DNA from 2 places in the Faecalibacterium wellingii genome. Region 2 is predicted to be linked to the other one. Evidence: predicted binding sites of a transcription regulator. Region 2 holds the regulator's gene; the other holds the start of a gene.

Region 1 (14,937 bases), 750 kb from region 2:
CGTCCAGCAGCGCCTTGAATCGTTCTGCACCGTACTTTTTGATGTACTCGTCCGGGTCTTTTGCCCCGGGGATCTGCAAAACGCCCACTTTCACCGGGCTGTTGCGGAACAGTTCCAGTGAACGCAGAGTCGCCTTCTGGCCGGCCTCGTCGGAATCGTAGCTTAGAATGACCTCATCTGCATATTCGCTGATGAGCCGCACCTGCTCCGGTGTCAGGGCCGTGCCGCAGGCGCACACCGCAGTATCGATCCCCGCCTGATGCATACTGATCACGTCCATGTAGCCCTCACACAGCACGAACCGGCGCACTGCACTGCGCTTTGCGATCTGCAATGCAAATACCGTTTCCGATTTGTGGTACACCAGCGTTTCCGGGCTGTTGACATACTTTGGTTTGGAATCGTCCAGCACCCGCCCGCCGAACGCGATGATATTGCCCCGCAGGTCAAAGATGGGGGTCATCACCCGCTTCCAGAACAGGCAGTAGATACGGCCGGACTGGCTGCGCTTGAACAGGCCGCTGGCATCCAGCTCCTGCTGGTTGTAGCCCTTATCCCGCAGGTACAGGTACAGGGCCTGTCCGTCATCGGGTGCATAGCCCAGCCCGAACCGTGCAATGGTCTTATCGTCCAGTCCGCGCCGCCGCCAGTAGGCCCGCGCCTGCCGTGCTTCCTCCACGGTGGAGTTCAGACAGGCATGGAAAAAGCGCGCAGCCTCCTTGTTCATGGAAAGAATGCGGCTGCGCATCCGGCCTGTCTTGTCGTCCTCCTGCGGTTCGGGCATTCCGGCCCGCGCCGCCAGCAGCTTGACGGCCTCCGGGTAATCGATGCTGTTGATCTTTCTGACAAAGCTGATGGCATCGCCTGCCGCCTGACAGCCAAAGCAGTAGAAGCTCTGGGTGTCCGGGTAGACATAGAAAGAGGGCGTTTTCTCGCTGTGGAAGGGACACAGACCGCCGTACAGCCGCCCTTTGCGCTTGAGCTGCACATAGCTGCCCACCAGCTCCACAATGTCGGTGCGGCGGGTCAGTTCCTCAATGTATTCGTGTGGGATCATGGATCTTTCAAACAACCTTTCAAAGTTTACAACACATGCCATTTCTGCGGCACAAAAATTTCCTCAAAGGTCCGGATGGCAAATTCATCGCTCATGCCGCTGATGTAGTCGGTGACGGCACGCTCTCTGCCCTCCTGATAGGCCAGCTGGACATAAAAGTTGGACATCTGATCGATGTGGCTCAGGTAGTACTCATACAGCTCTTCGATCACCTTGCCCACCTTCTGCTCCTCCCGCTTGGCGCTCCGGTCCACATACACCGTAGCGTACATGAAGTCGCGCAACGCGAGGAAAGCCTCGTTTTCCTCTGTGCCCACCTTCACATCGCCTTCGCTGTTGGCCAGAATGCTGTTGATCATTGTGGTGATGCGGGCAGATTTGGTCCTGCCCAGCACAGCCGTGCACTCTTTGGGCAGAATGTCCGGGTCCAGCACCCCGGCACGAACGGCATCCTCGATATCATGGTTCACAAAGGCGATCTGGTCGGCCATGCGCACGATGCGTCCCTCCGGCGTTGCCGCCCACGTCCCCTTGGTGTGGGTCACGATGCCGTTGCGCACCTCCCATGTCAGGTTCAGGCCCCTTCCGTCCTTTTCCAGCCTGTCCACCACACGCAGGCTCTGCATATAGTGCTTGAAGCCATCCGGGCAGAGCTCGTTCAACGCCTGCTCACCCGCATGTCCAAAGGGCGTATGCCCCAGATCATGGGCCAGACTGATGGCCTCAGTCAGATCCTCGTTGAGCCGCAGGGCCCGGGCAATGGTACGGGCGATCTGTGAAACTTCCAGCGTATGGGTCAGCCGGGTCCGGTACAGATCTCCTTCCGGCGAGAGAAATACCTGCGTTTTCTGCTTGAGGCGGCGGAAGGCCTTGCAGTGCAGCACCCGGTCACGGTCGCGCTGGAACACCGGCCTGATCGGGTCCTGTTCCTCCTGCACCATTCTCCCCCTGCTCTGGTCGCTGAAGGTCGCCCATGGTGCAAAGGTCATACGTTCGATCTCTTCCGTGCGCTGTCGTACATTCATACAGGATCCCCTCCTTTTTTCAGCATTCCCCCTCTCTGCTTCGGCACAGCCGATCCCAATTGCTGCGCCCGCGGCAATTGTAACACACCCGGTTTGTCGAAGGGGGAAATACCCTGTCGTTTCACAAAATTTTGCCCGTTTTTTTCAAAAGTCCTCTTATGGACGCAGTTTTTATCAAAAGGGTGCGTAGAAAGGTTCCGAGACATGGACCTGTGCTCCGCCCCGGGTCAGCTCCCGCAGCTGCTCCAGCAGCGGGCCTTCCGTGTGCTCAGGCATCTGCCAGCACAGAGTCACACGGTCCGTGAACTGCGGTGCGGCCTGTTTTGCTCCCGCCGCGTCGATGAGCAGCGAGGCCCGCTCATACAGTGAGTAATCCACCGTCACGCTCAGTTCCACCACGCTGCGCACCGTGACCACCTCGGCGTTCTCCAATGCCCGGGCTGTGGCCGTCGTATAGGCACGCACAAGGCCGCCGGTGCCCAGCAGCACACCGCCAAAATAGCGGGTCACCACCACAATCAGATCGGTCAGACCGCTGTGCTGCAGCACTTCCAGCGCCGGGGTCCCCGCCGTTTTTGCCGGTTCGCCATCGTCCGAGTAGCGTTCCCGGTTGCCTTCCCGCAGGCGGTAAGCATATACATTGTGCCGCGCGGTCCGGTTGGCCGCACGCACCTGTTCCAGAAATGCAACGGCGGCTTCCTCACTGTCCGCAAAAGACAGGGATGCAATGAAGCGGCTCTTCTTTTCTTCGTATTCTCCTGTGGCCGTGCCACGAATCGTGCGGTAATCCTCCACGGTGGTTCCTCCTGCTTTTTATTCAGAATAAGTATAACATAAATCGGCCGTTGTGCAACCACTGCAGAACACGTTATCTGTTTCATTTCTTTTCGGTCGGATCCTCAGCTCCCCCGGCTCTTAAAAAAGACAACAAAAAATCGGCTGAGCCCTGCGGCCCAACCGATTTTTCTGAAGAAAGCATATGATTACGATGATTACTTGGTAAAAAGCTGGATCCACTGATGGCCCCAGGTGCTGGAGCTGTTGTAGTAGTAGCCAACACCCATTGCGCGGGCTTCCGGGTCCAGAATATTCGCACGGTGGCCTTCGGAATTCATCCATGCCGTTACGACCTCTTCAGGAGAAACGCTGCCCCATGCGGCATTCTCACCGGAAGCAACATCGGTCACACCGTATTCACTGAGCACGGTGTACCACTTGGAACCATTGGGGCGCACATGAGAGTTCACAGTTGCGATCTCCTCAGCACGATGCTGTGCAGCTGCAGTGAGCTTTGCGTCCCCCATGACCAGAGGCTGCAGGCCGTAGTTTGCGCGCTCTGCATTGACCAGATCCAGAACTCTCTGACGATAGTCGCTGGTGTAAGAGTTTTCGGGATAAGAGAAGATCAGCACCCAGTAGTTGTTGTAAACGCCGCCTTCATAGTGGCCCACGCTCATGGTGGTCGCATCTGCGTTCAGGATGCGCTCACGGGCAAAATCAATATTCATCCACTGATCTACCGCTGCATCGGGGGTGGAAACGCCCGCCATGTAGTCCTCGCCAATCGACACATCTTCGATGCCATTCTCTGCGAAGACGGTAAAATCGCGCTGGCCATTGGGACGAACGTAAGAATAAGAAGAGGCCAGTTCCTTCGCGCGCTCCTGAGCAGCACTATTGTGGCTGCTATCACCCAGCTGGACAGGCTTCAGGCCAGCCTTTGCGCGCTCGCTGTTCACACGGCGCAGGAACTCGTTCTGGTAAGCTTCATCCTGATGGCTCAGGAAGGAGTTTTCTTCTTCCATCACGGAAGCTGTCTCAGACCCGGCCTGTGCAGCATTTGCGGCAACAGGCTTGAGGGATGCGGCACCAAAAACCACAGCCATGGCCATCGCAGCGGCTGCGACCTTCTTTACGATCTTCATCTCAAGTTCCATAAGACATCCTCCGCAAGTTTTTGCAACTTGTTTGCAACACTACCGTTTCACAAATGCAACTGTTGTGCAACAATAGTATCACAAAAGTGTCTCATGGTCAAGGGATTCAGTCATGTTTTGATGAATCACATAAAATTTTAGAGCTTTTTTCTCCTAAAAAGCCCTTTATAAGCGCCTCAAACACGTTCTAAATGTTGGTTTATTGTTATGCAAATGTTGCAATACGTCCTTTTTCGGAGGCTGCTCATGGCACTTTTTGTACGGAAATTCACTTTTGCAACACGATTTTGTTACGCTTTAATTGTGTATTTCCGTCTTTTTCTTAACTCAAAGCCGTTTTTCCATGTTTCGCTGCACTTTGTGTGCACTTTCAGACGCTGCTTTTTCTTCCTCTGGCTATCCCTGCACTGCATCCGCTCTTTTGCAGCACCATCCGCAACAAAAAACAGCGCAGACGGTTCTTCCGAACCCATCTGTGCTGTCCCTCCGTACAGTTTAATACTCTAACTCTTTGCTCTGACGGAACCGAGTATTACGCAAAATGCAACAAGCCCCGCCAAAAAGGACATAGTTCAAAGAATCGCCGAACAGAGCAAAAAGGCAGGACCTCTGGCGAAGCCCTGCCTCTTGCTGTTTTGTCCACTGTCTTTTATGCGTCACCTTAGCATTTGACAAACAAAAAAAGAAGAGCGGCTCCGAAGAGCCGCCCTTCCACAATTCAGGCTATGCTATTGAAAAAATCTTGCTTCAGGCGATCACTGAGCAGCCTTTGCTGCCTCGATCTGCTTGATCAGCTCGGGCACGACCTTGAACAGATCGCCCACGATGCCGTAGTCAGCCACGCCGAAGATGGGAGCACCCTCGTTCTTGTTGACAGCGATGATGCACTCGGAGTCCTGCATACCAGCAGTGTGCTGGATAGCGCCGGAAATGCCCAGAGCAACATAGATCTTGGGGTGCACGGTCTTGCCGGTCTGACCAACCTGATGGTCAGCGGTCATCCAGCCTGCATCGGTGACGGCACGGGAAGCGCCCACAACGCCGCCGCCCAGAGCAGCTGCCAGCTGCTCAGCCAGCTCAATGCCCTTCTGGACATCCTTGCTGATGCCGCGGCCGACAGAGACGATCACGTCTGCGCCGATCAGATCGACCAGCTTCTCAGCGGCCTTCTCAACGCTCAGGACCTCGGTCTTGATGTCATCAGCAGCCAGAGCGAATGCGGGCTTCACGATCTGGCAGGCATCAGCCTTGGCCTGATCGAAGGGAGCCTTCTTCATAACGCCGGGACGCACGGTGGACATCTGCGGACGGAAGCGGGGGCAGATGATGGTAGCCATCAGATGGCCGCCGAATGCGGGACGGGTCATCTTCAGGTTGCGGTCTTCCATATCGAACTTCTGCTTGGACAGGTCGATGGTGGAGCTCTCCTTCAGGAAATCGATGTACTTTGCAGTGTCGATGTCCAGATGGGTAGCATCAGCGGTCAGGCCGGTGTGCAGACGAGCTGCGCAGCGGGGGCCCAGATCGCGGCCGATGTTGGTTGCACCGATCAGCAGGACTTCGGGCTTGTACTCGTTGACCATGTCGCACACGACCTTAGCGTATGCATCGGTGGTGTAATCCTTCAGCAGGGGGCTGTCGCAGACCATGACCTCATCGGCACCATAGCCGCCCAGCTCCTTGGCAATGCCTTCCACGTTGTCGCCCAGCAGCAGACCAGTGACCTTGCAGCCCAGCTCATCAGCCAGCTTGCGGGCCTCGCTCACCAGCTCGAAATCAGTGGGCATCAGCTTGCCCTGGCGCTGCTCGCAGAAGACCCAAACGCCTTTGTATTCGTTAAAATCAGCCATTGTAATCCTATGCTCCTTTCATCAGATCAGGTGCTTCTTGGCCAGGATACCAGCCAGCTGTGCGGCAGTATCGTCGCCCTTGAGCATGGTGCCTGCGCCCTTCTGCGGAGGAGTGAAGGACTTAAAGACGTTCGTCGGAGAACCCTTCAGACCAATGGTATCGACCTCGATCAGCGGATCGTCCTTCAGTGCGTTGTAATCGAACACTTCCATCGGCTTGTCATAGCAGGTGAAGATGCCGTTCACGCTCATGTAACGGGGCTGGTTCAGCTCCTTGATGCAGGTCAGCAGGCAGGGAGTCTGCACCTTGACCATCATGTAGCCGTCCTCCAGCATACGCTTCACGGTCAGGGTGTTGCCATCCTTCTGGATGTCAGCCACATAGGTGACCTGAGGCAGGTGCAGCTTCTCAGCGATCTGAGGACCGACCTGAGCAGTATCACCATCGATTGCCTGACGGCCGCAGAACACAACGTCCTCGGGGCCGACACCGATCTTGTTGACGGCAGCAGCCAGGATCTGGCTGGTTGCGAAGGTATCGGAACCGCCGAACTCACGGCCGGAGACCAGAACAGCCTTATCTGCACCGCGGGCCAGCAGCTCACGCAGCATGCCTTCTGCCGGCGGAGGACCCATGGTAACAACAACGACTTCGCAGCCGGTAGCGTCCTTGAGCTTCAGAGCAGCCTCCAGAGCGTTCAGGTCATCAGGGTTGGTGATGGTAGCCATCGAAGCACGGTCCAGAGTGCCATCGGGCTTGACGGACACCTTGCCGGAGGTATCAGGAACCTGCTTTACACAAACAATTGCTTTCATTGTAACTCTTGCCTCCCTTACTTCAGCAGCGCGCCGGAAATGACCATCATCTGCACTTCGCTGGTGCCCTCGTAGATCTCAGTGATCTTGGCATCACGCATCATGCGCTCGATGGGATAGTCACGGGTGTAGCCGTAACCGCCGAACAGCTGCAGGCAGCGGCGGGTCACATCGCTTGCGGTGCGGGCTGCGATCAGCTTTGCCTGAGCAGCCTCGACGCTGTAACGAACCTTCTTGCCATCCATTGCTTCCTGCTTCTTCAGAGCAGCAGCGTAGACCAGATACTTTGCAGCCTCAACACGTGCCTTCATCTCAGCCAGCTCGAACTGAGTGTTCTGGAAAGCTGCAATGGCACGGCCGAACTGCTTGCGCTCCTTGACGTAAGCCACGGTCTCTTCCAGAGCGCCCTCGGCAATGCCCAGAGCCTGAGATGCGATACCGATACGGCCGCCATCCAGAGTAGCCATAGCCAGCTGGAAGCCCTTGCCGCGCACGCCCAGCATACGATCCTTCGGAATGCGGCAGTCCTCAAAGATCAGCTCGCAGGTAGAAGAACCGCGAATGCCCATCTTGTCCTCAGCCTTACCGACGGAGAAGCCCGGGTCGGTACGCTCCACGATGAAAGCAGAGCACAGCTTGGTGGGACGGCCCTTCTTGTCCAGCACATTGTCGGTGACGGCAATGACGATGAACACATCAGCAAAGCCTGCATTGGTGATGAAGATCTTGGAGCCGTTCAGCACCCAGCAATCGTCCTCTTCCTTTGCAATGGTCTGCTGGCCCTGTGCGTCGGTGCCGGCACCCGGCTCAGTCAGGCCGAAAGCACCCAGCCACTCACCGCTGCACAGCTTGGGCAGATACTTTGCCTTCTGCTCGGGAGTACCATTTTCATAAATAGGAGCAGCACACAGGCTGGTGTGAGCAGAGACGATGACACCGGTGGTGCCGCAGACCTTGCTCAGCTCTTCCACTGCCATGACGTAGGACAGCACATCGCCGCCTGCACCGCCGACCTCAGTCGGGAAATAAATGCCCATCATGCCGAGCTTGCCCATCTTTTCGACGGTCTCTTTGGGGAAGTACTCTTCCGCATCAACCTTCTTTGCCAGGGGCTTGACTTCGTTCTCAGCAAACTCGCGGTACATTTTCTGTACCATCTGCTGCTGCTTGGACAGAGTAAAATCCATCGCTATATCCTCCTAACGGGTCTTTTTCATTTACCGGAATTGCCCGGTGCAAACAAATTCCTCCCGGCCGTGTTTCCATAGTCGGGAGAAACGTTTATCAGAATTTACAGCTGGTCAACAGGGGTCTTGGTGCGGTCTGCGTTGTAAACGTAGAAGCCCTTGCCGCTCTTGCAGCCCAGGTTGCCGCCGCGGACCATCTTACGGATCAGCGGGCATGCACGGTACTTGCTGTCGCCGGTCTCCTTGTACAGCACGTCCATGATAGCCAGGCAGATATCCAGGCCGATGAAGTCGCCCAGCTCCAGGGGACCCATGGGGTGGTTGGCACCCAGCTTCATAGCAGTATCGATGCCGGCGATATCGGAAACGCCTTCCATCTTGATGAAGGCTGCTTCGTTGATCATGGGGATCAGGATGCGGTTGACGACAAAGCCTGCAGCCTCGTTGACCTGAACCGGCTGCTTGCCGATGGCAACAGAGATCTCCTTGATCTTCTCAACGGTCTCAGCGGGAGTGTTGCAGCCTGCGATGACCTCGATCAGCTTCATGCGGTCTGCGGGGTTGAAGAAGTGCATGCCGACCAGCGGACGGCCAACGCCCTTGCCGATCTCGGTGATGGACAGAGAAGAAGTGTTGGAAGCGAAGATGCACTCAGGCTTGCAGATCTTATCCAGCTCGCCGAAGGTGGTCTGCTTGACCTTCATATCCTCAAAAGCAGCCTCAACGACCAGATCGCAGTCAGCGCACAGGTCTTCCTTCAGGCCCGGGGTGATGGCAGCAACGATAGCGTCTGCCTTTTCCTGCGTCATCTTTCCCTTGGCAACCAGCTTCTCGTAGCCCTTCTTGATCTTTGCCAGACCATTCTCGGCCCACTCCTGCTTGATGTCGCACAGAGCAACGGTGTTGCCCTCAACCTGTGCAAATGCCTTTGCGATGCCCTGGCCCATGGTGCCAGCGCCGATAACACCGATCTTCATAGGAAACCTCTCCTTTAATATCAAAAATTATGTAGTAATGGATTAGTTGTTGGTGAACACTGCCTTGGGCTTCGGCTTCTCACGGGACAGGAAGCAGCTCATGCCCTCCACCTGATCGTGGGTCTCGAAGCAGTCGCCGAACAGCTTTTCCTCGACCTCAACAGCCTTCTCGATGGGCAGGCTGATGCCGCCGTTGATTGCCTTCTTGCAGTTGCGTACAGCGATGGGTGCGTTCTTTGCGATCTTGCCGGCCAGCTTCAGCACGTTCTCCATCAGCTCAGCCTGGGGATACACAGCGTTCACCAGACCAATGCGCAGAGCCTCGTCTGCCTTGATGTTCAGAGCAGAGTAGACCAGCTGCTTTGCCATGCCCATGCCGACCAGACGTGCCAGACGCTGAGTGCCGCCGAAGCCCGGGGTGATGCCCAGACCAACTTCAGGCTGACCAAACACAGCGTTGTCAGAGCAGATGCGGATGTCGCAGCTCATTGCCAGCTCGTTGCCGCCGCCCAGTGCAAAGCCGTTCACGGCTGCAATGACGGGGATGGGGAAGCTCTCGATCATCAGGAACACATCATTGCCCAGCTTGCCGAAGGCCTCGCCCTCTGCCTTGGTCATGGTGCTCATGGAACCGATATCAGCGCCTGCCACGAAGCTCTTGTCGCCTTCGCCGGTCAGAACGATGCAGCGGACAGTCTCCTGATCCACAGCCTCAAATGCAGCCTTCAGGTCTGCCAGAACTTCGGGGTTCAGGGCATTCAGTGCCTTGGGACGGTCGATGGTGATGATCTCAACTGCGCCCTGCACCTCGGTTTTTACAAATGCCATTGTGAAAACCTCCTATTCAAATCTTATCAGTTATCATAAACAGCCCCCGGGCCAGAGCAGGCTCTCCGGTTCCTCCCCTGCCCGGGTCTGTCATTCAGTCAGGTTCTCCAATAATGGAGTTTAGTCCATCTCAACGATGGTAGCGCAGCCCATACCGCCGCCGATGCACAGGGTAGCCAGACCCTTGTGAGCACCACGGTGCTTCATAGCATACAGCAGGGTGACCAGGATACGAGCGCCGGAAGCGCCGACCGGGTGGCCCAGAGCGATGGCGCCGCCGTTGACATTCAGCTTATCCTTATCGAAGCCCAGAGCCTCGCCGACAGCGATGGACTGTGCTGCGAAGGCCTCGTTTGCCTCGACCAGATCCATATCAGCAACGCTCATGCCGGTCTTAGCCATGACCTTCTTGGTAGCAGCGATGGGGCCCAGACCCATGACCTCGGGCTCAACACCTGCCAGAGCACCTGCAACCCAGGTAGCCAGAGGCTTCACGCCCAGCTCCTTGGCCTTCTCCTCGCTCATGATGACCAGAGCAGCAGCGCCGTCGTTGATGGCAGAGGAGTTTGCAGCAGTCACGATGCCGTCCTTGGTGAAAGCAGGCTTCAGCTTTGCCAGCACTTCAGGAGCGCTCAGACGGGGGCCTTCATCGGTATCGAACACGGTGTCGCCCTTCTTGCCCTTGATCACAACAGGAACGATCTCGTCCTTGAAAGCGCCGTCCTTGATGGCCTTGTCAGCCTTCAGCTGGCTGTTGTATGAGAACTCGTCCAGCATCTCACGGGTGATGGGGCTGTAGCCGTACTTCTTCTGATAGGTCTCGTTGGTGCAGACGTTCTCAGCGGTCATACCCATGTGCTTGTTGAAGCCGCAGGCATCCCACAGAGCATCGTTGACCATGGTATCCACGATCTCGCTCTTGCCCATAGGAGCGCCCATGCGGTAGCCGTAACGAGCCTTCTGCAGTGCGAAGGGAGCCATGTCCATGTTCTCCATGCCGCCTGCGACCACGATATCAGCATCGCCTGCCTCGATCATCTGAGCAGCCATATTGACGCAGTTCAGACCGGAGCCACACACCACGTTGACGGTGACAGCCGGGGTCTCGATGGGCAGACCAGCCTTCAGAGCAGCCTGACGTGCAACGTTCTGGCCCAGACCAGCCTGAATGACACAGCCCATGTAAACATGATCGACCTGCTCAGGTGCGACGTTTGCACGGTTCAGGGCTTCCTTGATGACAATGGAGCCCAGCTCAACTGCGGGAACGTTTGCCAGAGTGCCGCCGAACTTGCCAATAGCGGTACGGCATGCAGATGCGATAACGATCTTTTTCATGTGAATAGCCTCCTGAATTGTGTATGTGTTGCTTTTCGATTGCCTTTTTATCAAAACGCCCTTGGGCATTTCTGCAAATTATTTTTCAGGGTCTTTTCCCTGCCGGATCAGCGCATACCTTTCGTTGACCGCCTTTTCCACATTGGGGGTGACGAACTTGCTGATGTCGCTGCCGTAATACGCTGCCTCCTTCACGATTGTAGAAGAAAGGTAGCTCCACTTGATGCTGGTGGCAAGGAACATGGTCTCAATGCCGGGCATCAGTGCGTGATTGGTCTGCGCAAGCTGGATCTCGTTTTCAAAGTCCGTCACAGCCCGCAGTCCCCGTACCATCACCGAAGCGTGCCGCTTCTTGGCGAACTCTACGGTCAGGCCGTCGAAGCTCTCCACCGAAACATTCTGGATGCCTTTGCAGCACTCCTTGAGCAGCTCTACGCGTTCCTCTACGGTGAAGAGCGGATTCTTTGCGCTGTTGTTGAGCACTGCCACGATCAGATGATCGTTGATCTTTGCTGCGCGCTTGATGATATCAAGGTGTCCTTTTGTGACCGGGTCGAACGAACCGGGGTAAACTGCTGTTGCCATCGTCTGGTGTCCTCCTTGAGCGCTGTGAAAAGCGCGTTTTGGTTCTGCCATGATAGCACTTTCCAGTCTTGGGTGCAAGATTTTGTGCAAGCTGTACGTTTTATCGTTAAAATTTAAACAATCAACGCTGTGCCACATCGCGGCAACTTGCTACGCTATAAGTAAATCACATCGTCAAAATTTTATCAAGTCCTTTTGCAAAGATTTTTGGTTTCACCGCACCAAACAATCCTCCGAAATTGCTCTAAATTTTGTAAATATTGACAGTCAGCCAAAATTTTCACGATAAACTATTGATTCTGCACATTGTTAATGTTATAACTAAGTTGTGCAGGTCTGCCGACCTGTCCGGCAGCTTTCCCTGCTGTCTGTCAGGATACCACACGGTTATGTCAGAGTTGTGTGCAAACTACCAAAAACCGGTAAATAACCTGCAAAGATCTGTCCGTGCAGGAAGTGTAAATGATAAATTTACAATTCCTTTATGTTATTATAGGAGAGGATGGTTTATAATGGATTTTACGGAACTGTATGCTCAGAAAAAAATGACCGCCGCTCAGGCTGCCGCACTGGTCAAAAGCGGTGACTGGGTGGACTACGGCTGGGCAGTGAACACCCCCGTGGCGGTGGATGCCGAGCTTGCAAAGCGTCTGCCGGAGCTGGAGGGCGTCAACTTCCGCGGCGGCATCCTGATGTGGGTGCCCGCGATCTTCCAGATCGACGACCCCGCCGCACACATGACCTGGAACAGCTGGCACATGGGCGGCATTGAGCGCAAGGCCATTGCACAGGGGTTCTCCTTTTACTCCCCCATCCGTTATTCCGAGCTGCCCCGTTACTACCGTGAGAGCCCGGACCCGCTGGATGTGGCCGTGTTCCAGGTGACCCCCATGGACGAGCACGGCTATTTCAACTTCGGCCCCAGTGCATCTCATCTGGGCGCTGTATGCGAAAAAGCCAAGAAGATCGTTGTTGAGGTCAACAAGAACATGCCCCGCTGCCTTGGCGGCATGGAGAACTGCATCCACATTTCTCAGGTCACCGGCATCGTGGAAGGCGAGAATCCTCCCATCGGCCAGATGGCCGCTCCCGGTGCTGCTACCGAAGTGGATCTGAAGGTCGCCAACCTGATCGTTCCGCAGATCCCCAACGGTGCCTGCCTGCAGCTGGGCATCGGCGGTATGCCCAATGCCATCGGCAGCCTGATTGCACAGAGCGACCTGAAGGATCTGGGCGTGCACACCGAAATGTATGTGGACGCTTTTGTGGATATCGCCAAGGCCGGCAAGATCACCGGTGCACGCAAGCAGCTGGACAAGGGTCGTCAGGTCTACGCCTTTGGTGCCGGCACCCAGAAGATGTACGATTACCTGAACGATAATCCGGAGTGCATGTCCGCTCCCGTGGACTATACCAACGATATCCGCAGCATCTCCGCACTGGATAACTTTATTTCCATCAACAACGCTGTGGACATCGACCTGTTCGGTCAGGTGAACGCCGAGACTGCAGGCCTCAAGCACATCTCCGGTGCCGGCGGTCAGCTGGATTTCGTTCTGGGCGCATACCTTTCCAAGGGCGGCAAGAGCTTCATCTGCCTGTCCTCCACCTTCTTTAATAAGAAGACCGGCCAGATGGAGAGCCGCATCCGTCCCACGCTGGAAAACGGCAGCATCATCACCGACACCCGTGCCAACATCCACTACCTGTGCACGGAGTTCGGCTGCGTGAACCTGAAGGGCCTGACCACCTGGGAAAAGGCTGAAGCCCTGATCAACGTTGCACATCCCGACTTCCGCGAAGACCTTATCAAGGAAGCCGAAAAGATGCATATCTGGCGCAGGAGCAACAAAATCTAACATGTGCCGTGGGTATTCCTGCTGCCTGCGGCAGGAATGGAGTTTATCACATGATGGACAAAAAGCCGCACATCAAGCCCTATCTTTACGGGATGCTGGCCGGGTTCGGAGCGATCTCCCTGAGCATCATCTTTTTCTTTCTGATCTACCGCTTTGACGGTTTTGGCAACGCGATCTCGACCCTGACCGGCATTCTGATGCCGTTCATCTACGGTGCCGTCATCGCCTACCTGCTCAAGCCCGTATGCAACACCATCGAGAGCTTTCTGCGCCGCTTCATTCCGGAAAAGATGCATGGTCTGGTCAATGTGCTGTCTATTACACTGACCATCCTGTTCGGTCTGCTCCTCATCTACGCTTTGTGCATGATGATCATTCCGCAGCTCATCACCAGCGTGACCACCCTGTACTACACTGCACAGCGCAACCTTGCAAAGTTCGTGCAGTGGGCAAATCATGTGGAGTTCATTGAGAACAACCAGCAGATCATGAACATGCTCAACTCTGCTTATGCCACCATCAGCACCAATTTTGATGATCTGATCAAGACCCGCCTCCTGCCCTCCATGCAGAACATCGTCAGCGGTGCCGCCATTGGTGTGCTGAACATTGTAACGGTAGCCAAGAATCTGGTCATCGGCATCATCGTGGCCGTGTACATGCTGGCCAGCCGCAAGCGCTTTGTGCAGCAGGGCAAGCTGGTGCTCTACAGCATCTTCAAGCCCCGCTGGGCAGAGCTCATCAAGGAAGAAGCGAAGTATGCCGATAAGATGTTCGGCGGCTTCATCAACGGCAAGATCATGGATTCCGCCATCATCGGCGTGCTGTGCTATATCGGCTGCCTGATCTTCAAATTCCCCAGTGCACTGCTGGTGTCGGTCATCATCGGTGTGACCAATGTCATCCCCTTCTTTGGCCCGTTCATCGGTGCGGTTCCGGCTACCCTGCTCATTCTCATCCAGAACCCCATCAAGGCACTGTGGTTCGTGCTGTTCGTGCTGGTCCTGCAGCAGCTGGACGGCAATGTAATCGGCCCCAAGATCCTAGGCAACACCACCGGTCTTTCCAGCTTCTGGGTCCTGTTCGCCATCCTGCTGTTCGGCGGTCTGTGGGGCTTTGTGGGCATGATCGTGGGTGTACCGCTGTTTGCCGTCATCTATGACATCATCAAAAAGCTGGTCATTCACGGTCTGAAGCGCAATGCAGAGCTCGACATGCTTCAGACCTACCACGACAATTTCGGCGACCCGGAGGACGATACTTCGCCTGTCCCGGAACCGTCTGCCGAAAAGCAATAAGCATCTCCCCTGCCCTGTATCACAAAGGCCCTGCGTTCGAAAGAACGCAGGGCCTTTGCTTTTTATGATGATGTTTGCCGAAGATTACTTTTCAATGGGCTGCGAGGGCTTCCAATCCTTGTAGTTCTCGTAGCGGCTTTCGCGGATCTTGGTGTGGGACCAGATCTCGTCCGCAGTGGG
Region 2 (14,937 bases):
GCTTGGGGGTGTACTCGTCCACGGGCATGGCGTCGCGGCACTGCACATAGGGGCCGTGGCCGTCCGGGTCGCAGAAATAGAACATGTTGATAACAAAGGGGGCCTTGACGCCGCGCATTTCCACATTGCGGAACACCAGCCCGTCAATGACGGCGGTGTTGCCGCGGCCGCGGCGGGTCTTGACCCGCAGGCCGCGGTCGGTGTGGTCCATCAGACACTGGGTGACCACCATATCCTTGACGCCGCCGCTCATTTCGCTGCCGATGACGATGCCGCCGTGGCCCTTGTCCAGCAGGCAGTTGCGGATGACGGTGTGCTCGCAGCTCTTTTTCAGCTTCATGCCAAGGAACACCTTGCTGGCCTTCATGGCGATGCAGTCGTCACCCACATGGATGTTCACGCCGATGATGCGGATGTACTCGCAGCTTTCGGGGTCGATGCCGTCGGTGTTGGGGGCGTTGTAGGGGTTGTTGATGTTGAAGTTCAGCAGGTCAAGGTGCTTGACGAAGATGGGGTGGATGGTCCAGGAGTAGCTGTTCTGCACCGTGATGCCGTGCAGGCAGATGTTCTCGCTGTCCACCATGGCCACGGCACGGGGACGCCATGCGATGCGCTTGATCTTGGGCGTCACCCACCAGTCGCCGTTTTCCGCGTCACAGTCCAGCGTGCCCTCGCCGGTCACAACGACGTCATGCACCTGCGTGATGTTCAAAAGGCCGGCAAAGCTGCTCAGGGGGTTGCCCTCCCAGCCGGTCAGGTAGTATTCGTCCACCTCGTTCTCGCTGGGGATCACACCGGGCAGGATGGGATAGTGGGTGCGATCGTTGTCGCCCAGCAGCACAGCGCCCTTTTCAAGGTACAGGGTGGTGCAGCTCTTCATGAACAGGCTGCAGGTGCGGTAACGGCCCGCCGGCACATACACCGTGCCGCCCTTGGGGCAGGTAGAAAGAGCCGCCTGCAGCTTGAGGGTGTTGTCCGTGGTGCCGTCGGCCACCAGACCGTAGCGGGATGCATCCACAAAGAAGGTCTCGGCCTCGGTGGTAAAGGTGCAGGTCAGGCTCTCGCCCTCAGCCTGCACGCCCACCGTGTATTCCGTGCCGGGCAGCAGGGAGAACAGGGAGAACACGTTGGTCTGGCAGGCTTCGTAGACGGTCCTGCCGTTCAGGGTGACGATGAACGGATGGGCCGGACGGTAGCACAGGTCGTTTTCCAGCTCGAAAACAGCGCTGCGCGTCATGGAACGGATAAGCGACAGATTCATGAGAGAACCTCCTGATGGTTTTGTCTTGCCCAAATGCCTTGGGCATGGTATGATGAAAAAGAACCCTCTCAGTCAAACCCTTTGGGTTTGCCAGCTCCCCCGAAAGGGGGGAGCTTTTATGGAGCGGAACGGTCAAATGCATAAAACCTCGCCCTTTGGGAGAGGTGGCATCGCGCAGCGATGACGGAGAGGGTTTTCCCTCGGAAGATGATGAGAAGTGTATTATGAGATCAGAACGTGAAAAGATCACCGGCAAGGTGGCCGCTGCCACCCTGCGCCTGAATGCGAACCGCCACGAGCTGCTGCCCGACGAGGACACCTGTTATCTGCTGCTGGTGTCCGAAGGCAGCGTGATGCTGGAATCGGGCGGTCAGAGCGTACTGGTAAACCCCGGCAGCGCTGTGCTGCTGGGCCCGGGCGGCTGCAGCTTTCTGCAGACCGGCAGCGCCGTGCCCCAGATCGTGGGGTGCCATTTTCCGCTGGGGATGCTGCACGACCTGAAAACCACGGCAGGGCGTGACTTTTCGCGTCTGTTTGCGCCCGGCGGGCGCACCGTGCTGTATGCACCGGTGCAGTGGACCAGCCGGATACGCACCCTGCTGGAAATGATGAGCAGTGCAATGGACGAACAGGATTATCCCGGCCCGCTGTATCTGCTGCTGATCCTGCACTACGTGGAGCAGGAGTGCATTGCAGAGAGCAGCGCCGTGGCACGCCCCCGCAACGAGACGGTGGAGCAGATCTGTGCCTACCTTGCGGCCAACTACCGGCAGAAGTTTTCCCTCACCGAGGTAGCGGCGCAGTTTTATCTTTCGCCCTACTACCTGAGCCGGTTGTTCCGGCGGGTGACAGGCCAGTCCATCGTGGATTACATCAACAACCGCCGCATCGAAGCGGCCCAGAAGCTGCTGGAGACCACAGAGCTTTCCATCAGCGCGGTGGCGGAGCAGACCGGCTTTGCCAGCGCCGCCCATTTCCGCCGGGTGTTCCGCGAGGTGATGGGCACCGGCCCGCTGCAGTACCGCAAAGGACATAAGAAATGATAATTCCGCTGCGGGAACACATCATTGCGCAGCACATCATATTCGCCGCAGGCGATACATCATTAAAAACACCCCCTGTGCCATCTACGGGAACGGCACAGGGGGTGTTTGTATCAGAGATCTTATGCTTGTGCGCGGGGCTTAGCCCTTGACGGCACCGGCAGAGATACCTTCAACGAACTGGTCCTGTGCGCAGAAGAAAACGATCAGCTGCGGCAGGATGGAGATCAGCGACAGAGCAAGGATCTTGTTCCAGGCGAAACCGGTATCACCGTCCATGGACAGCTTGACGAACAGGGACATGGGATACTTGCCGGGGGTGCTGACGTAAAGCAGCGGGCCCATGAAGTCGTTGCAGCTCCACATGAACTGGAACAGTGCGCAGGACACCAGAGCGGGGCCCAGCATGGGCACGATGACCTTGTACAGGGTCTGGAAGGAGGAGCAGCCGTCGATGGCGGCAGCTTCGTCCAGATCACGGGGGACATTGCGCATGAACTGCACCAGCTGGTAGACGAAGTAGGTCTCGGTCGCAAATGCGCAGTGCACCCAGATGGCCAGATAGAAGGGGCTGTCCAGCCAGCCGAACTTGTTGTACAGCAGGTACTGCGGCACGTTCAGAACGACCTGCGGCAGGAACAGGGTGGCCAGCATGATGTTGAACATCAGCTTACGACCGGGGAAATCGAAGCGGCCAAAGCCGTAGGCAGCCACACAGGCGGAGACCACCGTGCAGATCACCTTGGGGATAACGTAGCTGTAGGTGTTCAGCATGGCCTGCAGGATGTTGATGGAACCGCCAAAGTTGTTCAGAGCGCCGCGGTAGCCATCCAGAGTGGGGTGCTTGATCCACAGGCTGATGCCTGCAAAGATCTCGCTGTTGTCCTTAAAGGTAGCGCTGATCATCCACAGCAGAGGATAGATCATGATGACGCCGACCAGGATCAGGACGAAATACTTGAAGAAGGTCGCGATTTTGTTCGATGCTTTCATTCCCATACTGGTCACCTTACCTTTCGTCAGAGTAGTAGACCCACTTCTTCTGGCTGGTGAATGCAATGATCGTCAGGATGCAGACGATGATGAACATGATCCATGCCAGAGCGGATGCCATACCCATGTCATAAGACTTGAATGCGTAGTTGTAAACCAGCAGAGAGATCAGCGTGGTGGAACCACGGGGGCCGCCGTTGGTGATGATGTACGGGCCATTGAACTCCTGGAAAGCCTGGCAGATCTGAGTGACCAGGTTGTAGAAGATGATGGGGGTGATCATCGGAACGGTGATGGAGAAGAACTGACGCCACTTGCCGGCACCATCAATGGTGGCAGCCTCGTACAGGTCGGCAGGCACGCCCTTCAGAGCAGCCAGGAACAGCACCATGGCAGAACCGAACTGCCAGATGCGCAAGAAGCAGATGATCCACAGCGCGTAGCTGGGGTCAGACAGCCACTCGGGGCCCTGCACCAGACCAAAGGTGACAGCGCGCAGAACGGTGTTGAGCAGGCCGTCCACACTGAACACAGCCTTCCACAGAACGGCGATAGCAACAGAGCCGCCCAGAATGGAGGGGATGTAGTACACAGTACGGAACAGGTTGACGCATGCGATCTTGAAGTTCAGGATGTATGCGATGAACAGCGCAAAGACCAGCTTCAGCGGCACGGTGATGAAGGCGTACTTGAAGGTGATGATCAGCGCCTTGGTGATCTTGGTGGTGGTAAAGGCCGTGATGTAGTTGGCCAGACCAACGAACTTGGTGCCGCTCTCGAAGAAGTTCATATCGGTGAAGCTGTAGTACAGCGACTGACCGAAGGGAACTGCCTTAAAGACGACGAAGCCGATGATCCAGGGGATCAGATAAAACAGACCCTGATATTTGTCCAGCCACTTCTGGAACGGGGTGCGCCCGACGGCGGGAGCATTGCTTTCTTTCATCTGGGAAATCCTCCTTTTTAAGGAATTTCGGAGCATGAGACGGACGAAGGGGTAACAGACCGGATACAACTTTGTCAAAAATTTGTAACATATCTCTGACAAAAAAGGGGCATCTGCCGGTCGGGCGGCAGGTGCCCCTCAGGTTCAGTCAAAGGGTGCCCTTTTCTGTGCGTGACCGCACACGGCGGCACTCAAAAATGGAACTTAGCCGATGATGTAGCCAACAGACTCCATGCCGTCCAGCAGGGTGTCAACAACGTCTGCGCCGGCAACGCCGTCGTAGTCAACGGTATCGAACACTTCCTGATAGATGCCGGTGCCGGAAGCCTTCAGGTCGTTGTTCTCAAACAGGGGATCCAGCTTGTTGGTGGTGAAGGCCATGACCTTGGCATTTGCCTCAGCAACCAGATCCTTGACAGCGCCGGCAGCCTGAGCAGCAGCCAGACCAGCCTTGGAAGCGGGGATGCCGCACTCGGAACCCATGATGGAAGCGCCCTTCTCCTCGTTCAGCAGGAAGTTGATCAGGGTAGCAGCCTCAGCAACGCACTTGCTGGTCTTGGTGATAGCCAGACCCATGGAGACCTTGGAGAAGCCGCCATTGTTGTCGCCAAACTTGATCTCTTCGCCAACGGTGAAGCCGTCCTTGTTGGCGTCATCCAGAGCGGAGGAGTACTTGGAAGCAGCGGAATCCCACTCGAAGATGCCTGCGATCTTACCGGTGATCCACTCGTTGGACTGGTGGGTAGCGGTATCGGAGTTAGCGGAGTAGTAGGTCTTCAGGTTCATCATGACGTGGCCGTCCACCAGGCTCTTGATGAAGTCGATGCCCTCAGCGATCTCGTCCTCGGTGTAGTTCAGGGTAGAGGTGACGGGGTCAGCCCAGTCCTTGCCGTACTTGGACTCGAGGTAGAAGACCATCAGGATCATACGGTCGTATGCGCCCAGATGCATGGGGTAGTAATCGTCGCCCAGCTTCTCCTTGAATGCCTTGCCGGCAGCCATCAGATCATCCAGAGACTTGGGAACTTCGGTGATGCCAGCCTTGTTGAAGGTGGTCATGTTCCAGAAGAAGATACGGCCGGTCATGGAAACGGGCACGCACTGCTGGCTGTTTGCAACGTAGCAGGCGTCCATGGCAGCGGCATCCCACTGGGTCAGATCCAGGAACTTGGAAACGGTGTTCAGGTCCACGAACTTGCTGCCATCAGCAGAGTAGTTGTACAGCCAGTTCCAGTTCACCTGGCACACATCCTGTGCGTTGCCTGCGATGAAGGCAGCTGCCATCTTCTCTTCCCAGCCGGACCATGCGGCGAAGGTGGGCTCGATGGTGATGTTGGTGTGCTCAGCCTGGAACTCCTTGATGGCGTTCTGGTAAGCCTCGTGACGGCTGTCGCCGCCCCACCAGCTGATGGTCATGGAAACAGGGCCGTCAGACAGTGCCAGGCTCTCGTCTGCAGAAGCAGCGGGAGCGGTGGAAGCAGCAGAGCTGGATGCAGCAGAGTTACCGCCGCAGGCAGCCAGAAGGCCGGCAGCGCCCACAGCGCCGGTGACCTTCATGAAATCACGACGAGAAATTGCCTTGCTCATTTTCGTTCTCCTCCTAAATACAGAAAACATCATCTCGAACGGGGGTTCTGCACATACCCCGTTGTATACAATTATGATAACAAAACAACAACCAAAAAGAAAGACGCAAATTGCAGATATCTAAACAAAAAACGTACAAATATTGCTCTTGTTTTCGCGCAAGAATTGACGCCTTCGCTGAAATGAATAAACTTGGCTCGAAAAACTGTGCAACATGTATACTTCGCTATTTTGCATAGAAAACTGGGATGCATCATAGGAGGAACGTCGAATTTTGCAATAATTTTGTAAACATTCCGTTTCAGAACGTAGAATCGTTGCATACATTGTGGACGAACAACAGCTTAAAAAGCCCAGATGGGAGCCTTTGAACTGATATATCAATAGTGCAAAAAATGTTCACTCTGATATATCAATTGTTTGCGGCGGTCCCCCGGCACCGGTCTGCAGACACGGAAATCGGTGCTTCTTCGCCCTTTTTGGGGGTGAAAAAGCACCGACAGCGACATATTTTGCGCTGCTGCGTGGACTGCGCCCGTAGGCCGGGGATAAAAAGAAAGGCCGCCGTGTCGTTTGACACAGCGACCTTGTATACAAGTTTCAGTCAGCCTGCGAAGCAGCTTTTTCGGCGTAGAACGCGCGCTTTGCCTTGAAATAGCACTGGGGGCACATGCTCACGTACTGCACATCGTTTTCCAGATCGATGGCCACCTGCTCGCCCTCAAAGACGAATCTGCCGTTCACCTTGCGGCAGTTACAGATGGCCTTGCGGCCGCAGGTGCAGATGGTTTTCATTTCCTCGATGGTGTGGGCCAGCTCCAGCAGCCGGGTGGAGCCGGGGAAGCCCTTGAGGGAGAAATCTGCCCGCAGGCCGTAGCAGATCACCGGGATGTTCAGGTCCACCGTGACCATGAACAGCTGCTCGGCCTGCTCCGGGGTGAAGAACTGGCTCTCGTCGCACAGCACGCAGGCAAGGGCAGCGGTGCTGTTGGCCTGACGCACCGCCTCGAACACATCTGTTTCCGGCGGGATCAGCAGATCGGCCTTGCGGCGGACACCCAGACGGCTGACCAGCTCACCGCCACCCTTGGTATCCACCTGCGGCTTGAGGATCAGCACCCGCATCCCCTGCTCCTCGTAGTTGTGGGCCACCTGCATCAGGGCGGTGCTCTTGCCGCTGTTCATCGCGCCGTAACGAAAATACAGTTTTGCCATTTGAAAAACTCTCCTTGCAGAACGAACCCTCTCAGCCAAAGCCTAACGGCTTTGCCAGATTCCCCCTTTTGTCACTGCGCGACATCTTCCCCCGGAGCGGGGGAAGTCTTTCCTCGAAGGGGGAGCTTTTCTGCATCTTCCGGGCAGGCTGTCCTTCGCCGGAGAAGCAGAAACTTTCCCGTCCCCACTCATAAAGCTCCCCTTTTGGGGGAGCTGTCGAGCGTATGCGAGACTGAGAGGGTTCGGCGGCATCTCAGGCTTTGACTGAGAGGGTTCTCTTATTACTTATAATAGGTACGTTCAGTCCTGATTGCGCAGGCGGTAGCCCAGACTCATCAGGCTGTCGCCTAGATGGACGTTCTCCACCACCACATCGGGGTACGACACCGAAAGGTCATAGTGGGAGAAATTCCAGAAGCCCTCGATGCCCAGATCCACCAGACGGCCGCTGACCTGCTCCGCACCGTCCCGGGGCACACAGAGCACTGCGACCTTGGGGTGATGCTCGGCACAGAAAGACTCCAGCTCGTCGATATGGCGGATCTGGATGCCGCTGATCTCCTTGCCCACCTCGCTCTGTGCCACATCAAAGGCGGCGATCAGGCGGTAGCCGTTGGTGTCGGTGGTGATAAAGCGGCTCACTGCCTTGCCCAGACGGCCGCAGCCGATCAGGATAGTGGGCAGGCGGTCGCCGTTGCCGAACAGCAGGCCTTCCAGAATAGAGAGCAGGTTTTCCACCGAGTAGCCGATGCCCTGCCGGCCATTCACATCGCCGATGCAGTTGAAGTCCTGCCGTACCTGCGAAGCGGTGGTGCCCATCTGAGCAGCCAGCTCGCGGGAGGAAATGCTGTTGATGCCGTCTTCCTGCAGAGAGCGCAGATAACGGTAATATTTGGGAAGACGCTTGATAACGGGAAGCGAAGCCTTTGCAGGGGTGTTCATAGAATACTTTCTCCTTTCGCTCTATCGCAGTACTTGCCGCAGCTGCCTGCTTTACAGATGCGGCGCAGAGAAACCCCGATCCGTTTACGGGTTCATATTGCAGATATTACAGTTTGCAGATATTACAGTCAATTATTTAAAGTATACAGCACGGATGGAGAATGTCAAATCATTCTCAAAAAAATTTTATGAAATGTTACCGTTTTTTTGCTGCGGCGGGTCTGTATAGCCCGGCACAGGCCGGGGAATGCTGACAGAAAACGCAGGAGGAAAGCATATGAACGATGAAACGCAGCAGACCGACGCAGGCCGGCTGGAAAAAGAAGAGATCGAGGATCTGGGCACGGTCACGCTGGCCCGCGGCGGGCATGTCATCCACTGCCTGACCGTCATCGGCCAGATCGAAGGCCATTCGGAAGCGCCGCAGGGCCAGAAGACCACGAAGTATGAGCATGTCATCCCGCAGCTGGTGGCCGCGCAGGAGGACCCCCGCATCGAGGGCCTACTGGTGCTGCTGAACACGGTGGGCGGGGATGTGGAAGCGGGCCTTGCGCTGGCAGAGCTGATCGCCAGCGTATCCAAGCCCAGCGCAACACTGGTGCTGGGCGGCGGGCACTCCATCGGCATCCCGCTTGCCGTCAGCGCCCGGCGCAGCTTCATCGTGCCCACAGCCACCATGACCGTGCACCCGGTGCGGCATTCCGGCGTCATTCTGGGGGTGCCGCAGACCATGCGCAGCTTTGAGCAGATGCAGCAGCGCATCACCGGCTTTGTGGCGGCCCACAGCGGCATGACCGAAAAGCGCTACACCGACCTGATGCTCCACACCGGCGAGCTGGTGATGGACATGGGCACCGTGCTGGACGGACGCCGGGCCGTGAAGGAAAAGCTCATTGACGAGCTGGGCGGGCTTTCGGATGCACTGGCGTGGCTGTATAAAGAAATTGAAAAAGAGTAAGAAGACAGGACGGCAGATAGTTTCTCCAGCGAATGTCCTGGGGGTGGGACCCTGCTGCCGCAGGCAGTAGGGCGGGACTGGAGTCCCGGGCTGTTCGCGAAGAAAGCTATCTGCTGGCCTGCCGGACTGAAGAAATTTGTACAACAATAGGTTTGCCATTTTCTTCCCTGCGTGGTACAATAATAAAATCAAATAGTGTGTCTACTACAAGTGTGGGGAACAGAGAAGAATGGCGACAAGAAAACGTAAAACAACAACACGGCGTGCATCATCGCGCAAAAAGCGCGCCGAACAGCGGCTCCCGGCAGGGCTTGGCACCCTGTTCGCAGGCCTTTTGCTGGTGGTGCTGGCCTTTGTGGAGGGAGATTCGGCATGGAAGGCCCTGCACGATGTGCTGTTCGGACTTTTCGGCTGCGGCAGCTTTGTGCTGGGCGCAGCCGTGTGCTGCCTTGCTGTGCAGTATACCCGGGGCGAAGACCTTCTGCCCCCGATCTTCAAGCTGATTTTGGGGCTGGTGTTTGCCTGCGGGACCGTGATCGTTTTTTCGGACATCCAGCCGCAGGGCATGTCTGCGTTCCAGATGACCGCTGCCTGCTATGCCAACGGCGTGAATGCATGGCTGGGCGGCGGCGCGCTGGGCGCACTGCTGGGCGGCAATCTGCTGCTGCTCTGCGGCAGACCGGCGGCAAACCTGATCATGGCGGTGCTGGCGCTCTGCGTCAGTCTGTACATTTTTGACCTGACCCCGGCAGAGGTCTGGCAGTGGCTGTGTGCCGCATTCGGCGGGGTGCACGCAAAGGGCGCAGCCCTTGCCCGGCAGAGCGCGGAGCGCCGTGCGGAACGTGCGGCTGCCCGTGCGGCAGAGGCCGAGGAGGACGAGGAGGAAGCCGAAGACGAATATGAGGAAGAGGAGCCGGAGGACGAACCGGCCGGTCCTGCGTTCCATATCGGTGTGCCGGACTGGCTGAACGGCATCCGGCATTGGGGCCACAAGGTGACCGAAGAGATGGAAGCGGAGGAGCCGGAGGCAGCCCCGCAGCCGGAGCCGCCCGCAGACACTTCCGGCCAGCCGCTTGCCCAGCCGGAGCCTGCCGCCCCGGCCATCACGCCGGTGCAGGTACGGGTATCCCGGCCCCGGGCTTCCTTTGACGTAGACCTTGGCCCCGACCACACTGAGGTAAAGGAGGGCGGCAGCGAGCCCATCGAGCCGCTCATCGTGGGCCCGGGCGGCACCTTTGGGCAGAACCCGCTGCGCCCGGCCCCCAAACCTGCCCCGCAGCCCATCGTGGCAGATGCGGTGGAAACGGATGCGTCCGACTTCTTTGCAAAGGCCGCACAGCCGGTGCAGCCTGCGGCAGATAGCTTTGATACGCCGGTGATGCCCACCGTCCCGCCGGAAGCTCCGGCAGCGGCCATCACGCCGGAAATGCCTGCAGCACCCATCCAGCCCGCTGTGCCGACGGCACCCGCCCGTGTCAGTGCAGAAAACGCGGCGGCCATGCGCAGCGCACCGGATGAGGACGGCTGGATCAGCATTACCGCTGAACCGGTGGAGGAAAAGGACATCAGCACGCTGGTGGCAGCCGCAATGGAAAAGCCCGCCGCCTCCGAGCAGGCCGCGGCAGCGGCCCCTGTGGACGAGACCGAACCGGTGGACACCTATCAGTACCAGTACCCGCCCATCGAGCTGTTTGAAAAATCGCAGGACGAGACCGACCCCGGTGCGCAGGAAGAGCTGAAAGCCAATGCCCAGAAGCTGGTGGACACGTTGGAAAGCTTTGGCGTGCGCACCCGTGTTCTGGACATCTCCCGGGGCCCCTCCGTTACCCGGTACGAGGTGCAGCCCATGGCGGGCGTCAAGATCAGCCGCATCACCTCGCTGGCGGACGATATCGCACTGAACCTTGCGGTGGCGGACGTGCGCATGGAAGCGCCCATTCCCGGCAAGCCCGCCGTCGGCATCGAGGTGCCTAACCACAAAAAGACCCCCGTGTATATCCGCAGCGTGTTCGAGAGCCAGAGCTTTCTACGCATGACCTCACCGTTGGGCATCGCGCTGGGCAAGGACATTGCCGGTGTGGCGCAGGTGGCAGACCTGTGCAAGATGCCCCATCTGCTGATCGCGGGCAGCACCGGCAGCGGCAAATCGGTGTGTGTGAACAGCATCATCATGAGCCTGCTGTTCCGCTCCAGCCCGGAGGACGTGAAGCTGCTGCTGATCGACCCCAAGGTGGTGGAGCTGGCCGAGTACAACGGCATTCCCCATCTGCTGATGCCGGTGGTCACCGAGCCGAAAAAGGCCGCCGGTGCGCTGGGCAGTGCCGTGCAGGAGATGGAGCGCCGCTACCGCCTGTTTGCGGAAAACAATGTGCGCGACATCAAGTCCTTCAACAAGCTGGCCGCAGAACGGCCGGAGCTGGAAAAGATGCCTTACATCGCCATTATCATCGACGAGCTGGCCGATTTGATGATGGTGGTGGGCAAGGATGTGGAAGACTCCATCTGCCGCATCGCCCAGAAGGCCCGCGCGGCCGGCATGCACCTGATCGTGGCCACCCAGCGCCCCAGCGTGGACGTCATCACCGGCCTGATCAAGGCCAACATCCCCAGCCGCATCGCATTTGCGGTGTCCAGTCAGGTGGACAGCCGCACCATTCTGGACGGCTCCGGTGCCGAAAAACTGCTGGGCATGGGCGATATGCTGTTCATGCCGGTGGGCGCACCCAAGCCCACCCGTATTCAGGGCACCTTTGTGCGGGATGAGGAAATCAGCCGTGTGCTGGACTTCATCAAGCAGAGCGGCACCGTGCAGTATGACGAAGCCATGATCGAAGCCATGGAAAAGCACGCCATTCAGGACGGCAAAAAGGGCAGCAGCGGCGCGGATGCGGACGAAGAGCCGGACAGCGACCCCATGTTCAAGCAGGCCGTGGAGGTGGTCATCGATGCCGGTCAGGCCTCCACCAGCCTGCTGCAGCGCCGCTGCAAGCTGGGCTACGCCCGCGCGGCCCGCATCATGGACGAAATGGAGCAGAAAGGCGTCATTGGCCCCTACGAGGGTGCCAAGCCCCGCGCAGTGCTCATCAGCCGCCAGCAGTGGATCGAACAGCAGATGAACCAGCCGGAGGAATGACCCTCTCAGGCGCTGACGCGCCAGCTCTCCCGAAGGGCGAGCTTTATGAGTGGGTAAGATATCGTCTGCCTTCAAAGAAAAACTGGATGAAAAGATGCAAAAAGCTCCCCCATCGGGGGAGCTGGCAACGCCGCAAGGCGTTGCCTGAGAGGGTTTAACAATAAAAGGAGCATTATGGACAACTCTTCCCCTAAGATCTACACCGAATTTCTTCCCATCAGCCGGGCCGATATGGAGGCCCGCGGGTGGGAGCAGCTGGACTTTGTGGTGGTGGGCGGCGACGCCTATGTGGACCACCCCAGCTTTGGCACCGCCATCATCAGCCGTCTGCTGGAAGCCGAGGGCTATAAGATCGGCGTGCTGGCCCAGCCCCGCTACACCGACTGCGAGGACTTCAAGCGGTTCGGCAAGCCCAAGTATGGCTTTTTCATCGGCGGCGGCAACGTGGACAGCATGGTCAGCCACTATTCCGTGGCAAAGATTCCCCGCGCCGAGGACGAATACTCCCCCGGCGGCAAGGGCGGCGCACGCCCGGACCGCAGCGCCACTGTGTACACCCGCCTTGCCAAGCAGGCCTATCCCGACCTGCCGGTGATCCTGGGCGGTCTGGAGGCGTCCCTGCGCCGCTTTGCCCACTACGATTACTGGCTGGACACCGTGCTGCCCAGCATCGCCGAGGACTCCGGCGCGGACATCATCAGCTTTGGCATGGGCGAGCACCAGACCGTGGAGATCGCCCGCCGCCTTGCCGCCGGGGAACCGGTGGAGACCATCACGGACGTGGACGGCACCTGTTACATGACAGATTTCGACCATCTGCCCGAACGCTACGTGGAGTGCGCAGGCTTTAAAAAGGTGGCGTCGGATAAGACGGCGTATGCCAAGGCCTGCCGCATCCAGATGGACAATCAGGACGTGGTCAGCGGCCAGATCATCGTGCAGAAGCAGAGCGAGAAGTATCTGGTGCAGAACATCCCCGCAAAGCCGCTGGTGCGCGGGGAGCTGGACAAGGTCTATGCCCTGCCCTACACCCGCCGGTATCACCCCATCTACGAGAGCATGGGCGGCGTGCCCGCCATCCGGGAGGTGCAGTTCTCCATCATCCAGAACCGCGGCTGCTTCGGCGGCTGCAACTTCTGCGCCATCCAGCTGCATCAGGGCCGCCGTGTCACCAGCCGCAGCGCGGACAGCATCGTGGCGGAAGCCGAGCGCATGACCCACGAGCCGGATTTCAAGGGCTACATCCACGATGTGGGCGGCCCCACCGCAAACTTCCGCTTTCCCTCCTGCCGGGAGCAGATGCTGCGGGGCATGTGCACCGGCGGCAAGCACTGTCTTGCCCCCACCACCTGTTCCCACATGATCGTGGACCACAGCGACTACCTGAAGATCCTGCGCCGGGTGCGGGAGCTGCCGGGCGTAAAAAAGGTGTTCATCCGCAGCGGCATCCGGTTCGACTACCTGATGGCCGACCCGGACGACACCTTCTTCAAGGAGCTGGTGGAGTACCACGTGTCCGGCCAGCTGAAGGTGGCTCCGGAGCACTGTGCGCCCAATACGCTGGCCTACATGGGCAAGCCGCCCATCGAGACCTTCAACAAGTTCAAGGATAAGTTCTATGAGCTCAGCAAAAAGGCGGGCAAAAAGCAGTATCTTGTTCCCTACCTGATGTCCAGCCACCCGGGCAGCACCCTCAAGGATGCGGTCTATCTGGCGGAATATCTTTACAAAAACCACATGCGCCCGGAGCAGGTGCAGGACTTCTACCCCACCCCCGGCACCGTGAGCACCTGCATGTTCTACACCGGTCTTGACCCCTACACCCTGAAACCGGTGTTCGTGGAAAAGACCCCTGAGGGCAAGGCACTGCAGCGGGCGCTGCTGCAGTACTACGAGCCGCGCAACGCCGAGAAGGTAGTCAAGGCGCTGAAGATGACCCACCGGGAGGACCTGATCCCCCTGCTGGTGCCCGCCGCAGGCCGCCGCGCCATGCAGCGCTCTGCCCGCCGGGCCGAAGCCGCCGATGTGACGATCCACAATGACGGCACCTATACGGTACGCCCGAACCAGAAGGGCCATAACGGCAAGCCTGCCCACGGCCAGAGCCGCGGCGCTGCACCGGCAGGCCGTGCGCCCAGCCCCGGCGCACGCTTTGCGCCCCATTCGGCACCCGTGCACAAGCCCAAAAACGATCAACAGAAAGAGAACGCAACGTGGAAAACTGGAAAGAAGAAAAAGTGACCCCGCATAAAAAAAGCCTGTGGCAGCGCCTTGCTGCGCTGGCCGCTGCCGCCGCACTGGTGCTGAGCCTTGCAGGCTGCAGCGGGCTGCCGTCCGTTCCGGGCGGAAGCGCCGATGTGGTGCCGAACCCGTCCTCTACCGCTGCAGCGGTGGACACGGTGGATGCACCGCTGGAGGTGCATTTTATCGATGTCGGTCAGGCGCTGAGCGTGCTGGTGGAGTGTGACGGACAGTTCATGCTCTACGATGGCGGCAATGTGGACGACGGCAGTCTGGTGGTGTCCTACCTGCAGAGTCAGGGGGTGGAGCAGCTGGAATATGTGTTCTGCTCCCATGCCCACGAGGATCATGTGGGCGGTCTGGCTGCGGCGCTGGCCTACTTCCCGGCGTACCATGTGTACAGCCCGGTGACCGATGCCTCCACCAAGTGCTTTCAGGATTTTGTCAAGTACACCCAGCAGCAGGGCCTGCAGGTGGAAGTGCCTGCCGTGGGCACCATGTGGCCGCTGGGCGGCGCTACCGTGACCATGCTTGGCCCGGTGGCACAGTACAGTGACACCAACGATACCTCCCTCGTGCTGCGCATCGACTACGGCTCCACCAGCTTCCTGCTGACCG

What was found. Region 2 encodes Rex, which represses fermentation and respiration genes when NADH is low (regulators of the CRP and FNR family bind a similar motif). Its sites were predicted from a motif close to ATTGTTAANNNNTTAACAAT; they were not measured.
Region 1: a site for Rex is predicted at 11,906-11,925, ahead of MTP37_RS05695 (butyryl-CoA:acetate CoA-transferase). Genes of this name have one in related genera too.

Annotation. Positions count from the first base shown of each region.
Region 1 is NZ_CP094473.1:1,173,299-1,188,235, reverse strand. Features, by position in the region: gene dnaG (DNA primase) at 1-1,057, opposite strand, end outside; gene MTP37_RS05750 (deoxyguanosinetriphosphate triphosphohydrolase) at 1,084-2,082, opposite strand; gene MTP37_RS05745 (IMPACT family protein) at 2,257-2,877, opposite strand; gene MTP37_RS05740 (CAP domain-containing protein) at 3,075-4,019, opposite strand; gene MTP37_RS05735 (hypothetical protein) at 4,310-4,492, opposite strand; gene acrA (acryloyl-CoA reductase electron transfer subunit beta) at 4,775-5,869, opposite strand; gene acrB (acryloyl-CoA reductase electron transfer subunit gamma) at 5,891-6,685, opposite strand; gene MTP37_RS05720 (acyl-CoA dehydrogenase) at 6,703-7,872, opposite strand; gene MTP37_RS05715 (3-hydroxyacyl-CoA dehydrogenase family protein) at 7,977-8,849, opposite strand; gene MTP37_RS05710 (enoyl-CoA hydratase-related protein) at 8,892-9,677, opposite strand; gene MTP37_RS05705 (acetyl-CoA C-acetyltransferase) at 9,798-11,015, opposite strand; gene coaD (pantetheine-phosphate adenylyltransferase) at 11,094-11,600, opposite strand; gene MTP37_RS05695 (butyryl-CoA:acetate CoA-transferase) at 12,113-13,459, shown strand; gene MTP37_RS05690 (AI-2E family transporter) at 13,510-14,757, shown strand; gene MTP37_RS05685 (radical SAM protein) at 14,842-14,937, opposite strand, start outside.
Region 2 is NZ_CP094473.1:421,379-436,315, reverse strand. Features, by position in the region: gene MTP37_RS02060 (glycoside hydrolase family 28 protein) at 1-1,261, opposite strand, end outside; gene MTP37_RS02055 (helix-turn-helix domain-containing protein) at 1,486-2,304, shown strand; gene MTP37_RS02050 (carbohydrate ABC transporter permease) at 2,446-3,297, opposite strand; gene MTP37_RS02045 (carbohydrate ABC transporter permease) at 3,314-4,243, opposite strand; gene MTP37_RS02040 (ABC transporter substrate-binding protein) at 4,448-5,830, opposite strand; gene MTP37_RS02035 (thymidine kinase) at 6,431-7,045, opposite strand; gene MTP37_RS02030 (redox-sensing transcriptional repressor Rex) at 7,346-7,987, opposite strand; gene MTP37_RS02025 (ClpP family protease) at 8,265-8,945, shown strand; gene MTP37_RS02020 (DNA translocase FtsK) at 9,175-12,078, shown strand; gene MTP37_RS02015 (YgiQ family radical SAM protein) at 12,253-14,319, shown strand; gene MTP37_RS02010 (ComEC/Rec2 family competence protein) at 14,292-14,937, shown strand, end outside.